2 regions of the Streptomyces sp. NPDC048507 genome follow, and region 2 is predicted to be linked to the other one. Evidence: riboswitches for the same ligand, from Rfam matches in the RefSeq annotation. Region 2 holds a riboswitch; the other holds the start of a gene.
What was found. Region 2 has a riboswitch for cobalamin ahead of metE (5-methyltetrahydropteroyltriglutamate--homocysteine S-methyltransferase). Riboswitches for the same ligand answer to the same signal wherever they lie in the genome.

Region 1 (3,607 bases), on a different contig from region 2:
CGCCGAGGTGCGCAGCAGCAGCTCCGCCGCGTGCCGGGGCCCGTCCGGGGCGAGGGCGACGAAGCCGTCCGGGCCGCCCAGCGAGATCAGCAGCGGCAGCGCCCCGGTCACGCAGAAGCCCAGCGGCACCCGGAAGGCCCGCCACAGCTCGCGGCCCGCCACCCCGGCCGGGCCCAGCAGCACGGCGAGGGTGGCGGCGGCGACCAGCGGCCCGCCGGGCCAGGGCGGCAGGCACACGGCGGTGACCGTCAGCCCGAGTCCGAGGAGGGCCTTCTCCAGCGGGTGCCGGCCCCGCCAGCGGCTGCCGTGGGCCGCCACGTCGATCGGCAGCACCGCCTAGGCCTCCGGCGCGCAGGCCGCCGAAGGGGCCTGCGCGGGGCCCGGTGCCGCCGCCTGGGCCAGGCCCTGGCGGCGGCCCTTGCGGACCCCGAAGTAGTACGCGAGCACGCCCGCGCCGAGCGCCGCCTGGAGGGCGAACAGCGCCGACTCGACCTCCCCGGAGGGGGGTTCGTACAGCGGGGAGAACCAGGGCTCGTAGTCCGGCTTCAGTTCCGTGATGGCCGACTCCGCCTGCGCGTCCGCGCCCGCGAACGGCTCTTCCTTGCCGTCGCCGAGTCCCAGCGCGAGCGGGAGCACGGCGAGGGCCGCCACCACGAGCAGCAGCAGGGTGTTGATCTTCGCGTTCCGGGTCATCGCCATCAGAGCGCCGCCTCCCGCTTCGCCGGCGTGCCGCCGGTCAGCTTCGCCACGCCGAGCCGGACCAGGTCGGACCTGCTGGACTGCATCAGCAGCCGCATCACGAGGACGGTCAGCAGTCCCTCGCTCACCGCGAGCGGGATCTGGGTCAGGGCGAAGATGCCCGCGAACTTCTCCAGCGAGCCCAGGAACCCGCCGGCCGGGTCGGGGAAGGCCAGCGCCAGCTGGACGGAGGTCACGCAGTAGGTGACGAGGTCGGCGACGAACGCCCCGGCGAAGACGGTCACCATCAGCGGCGCCCCGGAGGTGCGCAGCAGCCGGTAGGCGGCGTAGCCGGCCCAGGGGCCCGCGATGGCCATCGAGAACACGTTGGCGCCGAGCGTGGTGAGTCCGCCGTGCGCGAGCAGCAGGGCCTGGAAGAGCAGGGTGATCGTGCCCAGCACCGCCATGATCGGCGGCCGGAACAGGATGGCCCCCAGCCCGGTTCCCGTCGGGTGCGAGCAACTGCCCGTCACCGAGGGGATCTTGAGTGCGGAAAGGACGAAGGTGAACGCGCCGGACGCGCCGAGCAGCAGGGTGCTCTCCGGGTTGGCCTTCACCTCGCGGGTGAGGGCGCGGACACCGTGGACGACGAACGGGGCGGACGCGGCGCCCCAGGCGGCCGCGTGCAAGGGGGGCAGGAACCCCTCGGCTATATGCATGGTCGGGAGACCTCTCCAGCACCTCGTGGATGGACGACGTGCCCCGGCCGGTCTCCTGGCTCACGGGTTGATGCCCTGTCTCCGCCTTCCCGGGCCCCTGCGGATTCCCGCGCGGGCCCAGTGGCTTCCCGCAGGAGTGGAGCCGGACTTCCCGATCACAGTGGCGAGGGCCGCACCGGTTTTGCACCGGTTTCCCGAACACCAAGGCCCGCTGACCCTAGTCGCCCGCACGGACCGGTAACAACCCGCCCCGGGCCCGCCGGGCGGCAGGGCGGATTCCGCTTGATGCTCACCCACGGTGGCGCCGGCGCCACCGTCCGCACCAACCGGCCCGCCCGAAGGGGGAGTTCCGCCCACCCCTGCTCCCGGGGACCGGTTGTCCCGGTCGCCCGCGCCGTTCCGCACCCGGCCGCGAGGAGGGTCCCGTCCGGGGGCCGCGGCCCGGACGGGCGCACCCGGCTGGCGTCCCGTCCGTCCCGGGGCGAGGGTGGGAGGCGTGCCAGCCGACTCCTCCGCGCCCGCCGGGTCCTTCGACTACTCGGACCTCTCCGCCGTCTACGTCAACTGCACCCTCAAACGCTCGCCCGAGACCAGCAACACCGAGGGCCTGATCGCCAGGAGCCGCGCCGTCATGGAGGCGGCCGGAGCCCGGACCTCACTGATCCGGGCCGTCGACCACGACATCGCCACCGGTGTCTGGCCCGACATGACCGAACACGGCTGGGAGAGCGACCAGTGGCCGGTCCTCTACAGCCAGATCATGGACGCCGACATCCTCGTGCTCTGCGGCCCGATCTGGCTCGGGGACAACAGCTCCGTGATGAAGCAGGTCATCGAGCGGCTCTACGCCTGCTCCTCGCTGCTGAACGACCGGGGCCAGTACGCCTACTACGGACGCGTCGGCGGAGCGCTGATCACCGGCAACGAGGACGGGGTCAAGCACTGCGCGATGAACGTCCTCTACAGCCTCCAGCACCTCGGTTACGCGATCCCGCCGCAGTCCGACGCGGGCTGGATCGGCGAGGCCGGGCCCGGTCCCTCGTACCTGGACCCGGGATCGGGCGGTCCGGAGAACGACTTCACCAACCGCAACACCACCTTCATGTCCTGGAACCTGATGCACCTGGCCGCTCTCCTCAAGCGAGCCGGGGGCTTTCCCGCGCACGGCAACCAGCGCTCCCTGTGGGACGCGGGCTGCCGCTTCGACTTCCCCAACCCCGAGCACCGCTAGAACCGGACGGGGCCGCCGCGTGCCGTGCGGGCTCCGCGGCGGCCGCCGTCCCGTTCAGCAGGTGTTCGGGTGCGCGATGTCCACCACGTAGCGCTCGGGCGAGTGCAGGACGCTGGTGGTGAAGGCCGGCGGGGTGTCGAAGGCGGCGCCGAAGGTCACGTACCCCTCGTAGTCGCCCGTGAGGGCGAGGCCCTTGAGCTTGCTGAGGTGGATCTGCTGGAGCCGAGGGCCCTGGTAGACGTTCTGCCCCGCGTCGTCGTGTCCGGCGGCGGGGTGCAGGCGGATCTCCAGGAAGTGCTTCCCGGCGAGCGGGACGGGCTTGCCGGACCCGTCGTAGACCAGCTGGGAGACGGGAGTGACGGTGACCGGCGGGGCGGCGCCCTGGAGGTCGATGACGATCCGGTCGTACGTGCAGTGACCGCCCCAGCGGGCGTTGACGACGAGCGGCGTCTGGGTGCGGACCGACGGTGCGGCGGCCGCGCCGGAGGCGGCGGCCGAGGCGGGCGCGCTGAGCGCGAGCCCGGTGACGAGCAGGGCGCCCGTGGCCAGGGCCACGGTCCGGCGACGGCGCGTGCGGTACGGGTGACGCATGACGTCCCCCCGATTCTCGTGAGACGGGGACTGGCCTGTCACCGGGAAGGACATCGTGGGGGGCCCGGCGGTTCCCTCAGTGCGCCAGCAGCGCGCTCAGCTCCGCGTCCAGGTCGTAGTGGCGCCGCTCCTGGCCGCGCGGGACCAGCTCGGTCATCCGCCGGCACAGCTCCCGCACGTCCTTGGCGCGGGCGGAGACCACACAGCTCTGCGCGCCGTTGCTGAAGGCGAGGAACACGCGCGGTTCGGTGCCCCGGCGCAGCGGCCACACCTGTATGTCGCCCTCACCGGTGCCGCAGGTCTGCCCGTCCAGGAGCAGCTCCCGCGAGAAGACCCAGCGGGCGAGGTGCGCCCCGGCGCCGCGGAAGTCGACGGCCAGCTCGTACGG
Region 2 (3,607 bases):
AGGCGCCAGCCCAGCGGGGACGGGGCGCGGGGGCGGGCGATGCGGGCCGCCATCAGCGTCATCGCCGAGAAGGGGACCGCAGCCGTCCGGATGTCGGACATCGCCGCGCGGGCCGGCATGAGCACCGGGCACATCCTGTACCACTTCGGCAAGAAGGACCGGCTCCTGCTCGAGGTCCTCGCCTGGAGCGAAGCGGACCTCGGCACCCGGTTCCAGCAGGCCGCGCGGGAGGCCGCCTCGCCCGCCGAGAAGCTCGCGCTGTACGTCCGCTTCTACCTGCCCGGCCACCCCGGCGACGAACGCTACGCGCTGTGGACGCAGGTACTGGCGCAGCGCCACGACGCCGAAGGCCGGCGCGTCCTCACGGCCCTGCTGGACGCCTGGGAGGAGCGGCTGGAGGCCATCCTCCGGGAGGGCGCGGCCCTGGAGCAGTTCGCCGAGGTGGACCTTCCCGACTTCGTCATCCGGTCGGTGGCCATGCTGAGCGGCATCTCCGAGGAGGTGATGTTCGGACGGTCGCGCTGGGAGCGCACCTCCGCACACGCCTTCGCCCTGTCCGCCCTCACCCGCGAACTGCGCCCGCCCGGTCAGCCGTGACGGCGCGGGCGGCGGGGCGGGCGACGGGGTGCAGGGCCGCGCGTTCCAGCGGCGCCGACGGGTCGATCGACACGTCCAGCCGGGCCGGCGGCGAACCCGCCCGCACCAGGAGGTCGCCGACGGCCGCGATCATCGCCCCGTTGTCGGTGCACAGGGTCATGGCCGGCACCCGCAGCTCGACCCCGGCGGCGGCGCAGCGTTCCTCGGCCAGGGCACGCACCCGCGAGTTCGCGGCCACGCCCCCGACCACGACGAGGGTCCGCACCCCGTACTCCTCGCAGGCGGCGAGCGCCTTGCGCGTGAGCACGTCGGCGACGGCCTCCTGGAGGGAGGCGGCGCCGTCGGCGAGGGGGATCTCCTCGCCGCGGATGCGGTGCTGTTCGGCCCAGCGGGCGGCGGCGGTCTTCAGCCCGGAGAAGGAGAAGGCGTACGGGGCGTCACCCGGGCGGGTGAGGGGGCGCGGGAACGCCACCGCGCGGCCGTCGCCGCCGCGGGCCGCCCGGTCGATGGCGGGTCCGCCCGGGTAGGGCAGTCCGAAGACCCGGGCCACCTTGTCGAAGCACTCCCCGGCGGCGTCGTCGACGGTGTCCCCGAGGTGCAGGATCGGATCGCGCACGAGGTCCCGCACGAACAGCAGCGAGGTGTGCCCGCCCGACACGATCAGCACCATGCACGGGTTGGGGAGCGGCCCGTGCTCCAGGGTGTCGGCGGCGACGTGCCCGGCCAGGTGGTGCACCCCGTACAGCGGCACGCCGGCCGCGTAGGCCAGGGTCTTCGCGCCGGCCAGCCCGACCTGCAGCGCGCCCGACAGCCCGGGCCCGGTGGTCACGGCGACCGCGTCGATGTCCTTGACCCGCAGTCCGGCCTGGTCCAGGGCCTCGCGGACGACCGGGTTGAAGGACTGGAGGTGGGCGCGGGCGGCGATCTCCGGCACCACCCCGCCGAACCGTGCGTGCTCGTCCATGCTCGATGCCACCACGTGTGCCAGCAGCCGGCCGCCGGACACGATGCCGGCCCCGGTCTCATCGCACGACGATTCGATGCCGAGCACCACGGGAGAGCCCACGACGGCCCCTTTCGCACTGGTCCAGTAGTTGCAAACTCTTCGCAATAAGGTACGCCGTCCGGAGGCGGGCCCGCGCCGCCGCGGGACAGGGCAGCCCCTCGACGCTGTCCGCCCAGCAGGCCCTGGCCGGCCCCCTGCCCGGGCGTCTCATTCCACCGTCCGCATACTGGACTCCAGTCGTCGCTGCGCGATCCGGGCCCCTAGGGTGGCCGGTGCAGCTGGTTCGCCCCGTCCGCCAGGCGGGATGCGTCGCAAGAGGGAACCCGGTGGAAATCCGGGACTGCCCCGCAGCGGTGAGCGGGAACGACCGCCGTCATACGCACTGGGACCGGACAACGGTCCTGGGAAGCGACGGCCAGTAGGAGCCCGCCGGGAGCGATGCCCGGCAGGCGTGCCCGCGAGTCCGAAGACCTGCCCGTTGCCCGCACGCGGACGTATTCCGCATGCGGACAATCCCGGTGACCTCGTGGGCGGGTCGGCGTACACAGCGAGCGGCCGGTGCGGTGTTCCCTCCCGCGGCGTGAACCGCACGTTCTGTCGTCCCTTCGCGTCCGCGTCCCGTCGTCCGGGATGTTCTGGACACATCTCGCGAAGGAGAGTTCCGTGACAGCGAAGCCCGCAGCCGCGGCAGTACGAGCCACCGTGTACGGCTACCCCCGCCAGGGTCAGAACCGCGAACTGAAGAAGGCGATCGAGGGCTACTGGAAGGGCCGCGTCACCGCCGACGCCCTCCGCCGGACCGCCGCCGACCTGCGCCGTTCGAACTGGCAGCAGCTGGCCGACGCCGGCATCCACGAGGTGCCGACCGGCGACTTCTCGTACTACGACCACGTCCTGGACACCAGTGTGATGGTCGGCGCCGTGCCCGAGCGGCACCGGGAGGCCATCGCCGCGGATGCCCTCGACGGCTACTTCGCGATGGCGCGGGGCACGCAGGACGTGGCTCCCCTGGAGATGACCAAGTGGTTCGACACCAACTACCACTACCTGGTCCCCGAGCTCGGCCCCGACACCGTCTTCACCGCCGATTCCACGAAGCAGGTCGCCGAGCTGACGGAGGCCCTCGCGCTCGGGCACCCGGCCCGGCCCGTCCTCGTCGGCCCCGTCACCTACCTGCTCCTGGCCAAGCCCGCCCCCGGCGTCGCCGCCGACTTCCAGCCGATCACCCTGCTCGACCGGCTGCTGCCCGTCTACGCCCAGGTCCTGGCCGACCTGCGCGCCGCCGGCGCCGAGTGGGTACAGCTGGACGAGCCCGCCCTGGTCCAGGACCGCACCCCGGCCGACCTGAACGCCGCCGCCCGCGCCTACCGCGAGCTGGGCGGTGCCACCGACCGGCCCAAGCTGCTCGTGGCCTCCTACTTCGGCCGGCTCGGCGACGCCCTCCAGGTCCTCGCCGCCGCCCCCGTCGAGGGTCTTGCCCTCGATTTCACCGACTCCGCCGCCCCGAACCTCGACGCCCTCGCCGCGGTCGGCGGGCTGCCGGGCAAGCGCCTGGTCGCGGGCGTCGTCAACGGTCGCAACATCTGGATCAACGACTACCAGAAGTCCCTGGCCACCCTCGGTACGCTCCTGGGCCTCGCCGAACGGGTCGATGTCGCCGCGTCCTGCTCCCTGCTGCACGTCCCGCTCGACGCCAACGCCGAACGGGACATCGACCCGCAGGTCCGGCGCTGGCTCGCCTTCGCCCGGCAGAAGACCACCGAGATCAGCACCCTCGCCCGCGGCCTCGCCCAGGGCACCGACGTGATCGCCGCGGAGCTGGCCGCCAACCGGGCCGACCTGGCCTCGCGCGCCCGTTCCGCCCTCACCCACGACCCTGCCGTGCGCTCCCGCACCGCCGCCGTCACCGACGAGGACGGCTGCCGCTCCCAGCCCTACGCGCGGCGCACGGCCGCGCAGCGCGCCCACCTGGGGCTGCCCGTACTGCCCACCACCACCATCGGC

Region 1: it holds a riboswitch for cobalamin, as region 2 does, so the genes downstream of both, ACGFXC_RS17185 (energy-coupling factor ABC transporter permease) here and metE (5-methyltetrahydropteroyltriglutamate--homocysteine S-methyltransferase) in region 2, are expected to answer to the same signal.

The regions. Positions count from the first base shown of each region.
Region 1 covers NZ_JBICWZ010000005.1:260,159-263,765, reverse strand. Annotated here, with positions in the region: gene cbiQ (cobalt ECF transporter T component CbiQ) at 1-333, opposite strand, end outside; gene ACGFXC_RS17190 (energy-coupling factor ABC transporter substrate-binding protein) at 337-693, opposite strand; gene ACGFXC_RS17185 (energy-coupling factor ABC transporter permease) at 699-1,397, opposite strand; cobalamin riboswitch at 1,425-1,618, opposite strand; gene ACGFXC_RS17180 (flavodoxin family protein) at 1,894-2,628, shown strand; gene ACGFXC_RS17175 (hypothetical protein) at 2,683-3,219, opposite strand; gene ACGFXC_RS17170 (SsgA family sporulation/cell division regulator) at 3,296-3,607, opposite strand, start outside.
Region 2 covers NZ_JBICWZ010000001.1:550,390-553,996, reverse strand. Annotated here, with positions in the region: gene ACGFXC_RS02575 (TetR/AcrR family transcriptional regulator) at 1-597, shown strand, start outside; gene tsaD (tRNA (adenosine(37)-N6)-threonylcarbamoyltransferase complex transferase subunit TsaD) at 563-1,651, opposite strand; cobalamin riboswitch at 1,917-2,076, shown strand; gene metE (5-methyltetrahydropteroyltriglutamate--homocysteine S-methyltransferase) at 2,267-3,607, shown strand, end outside.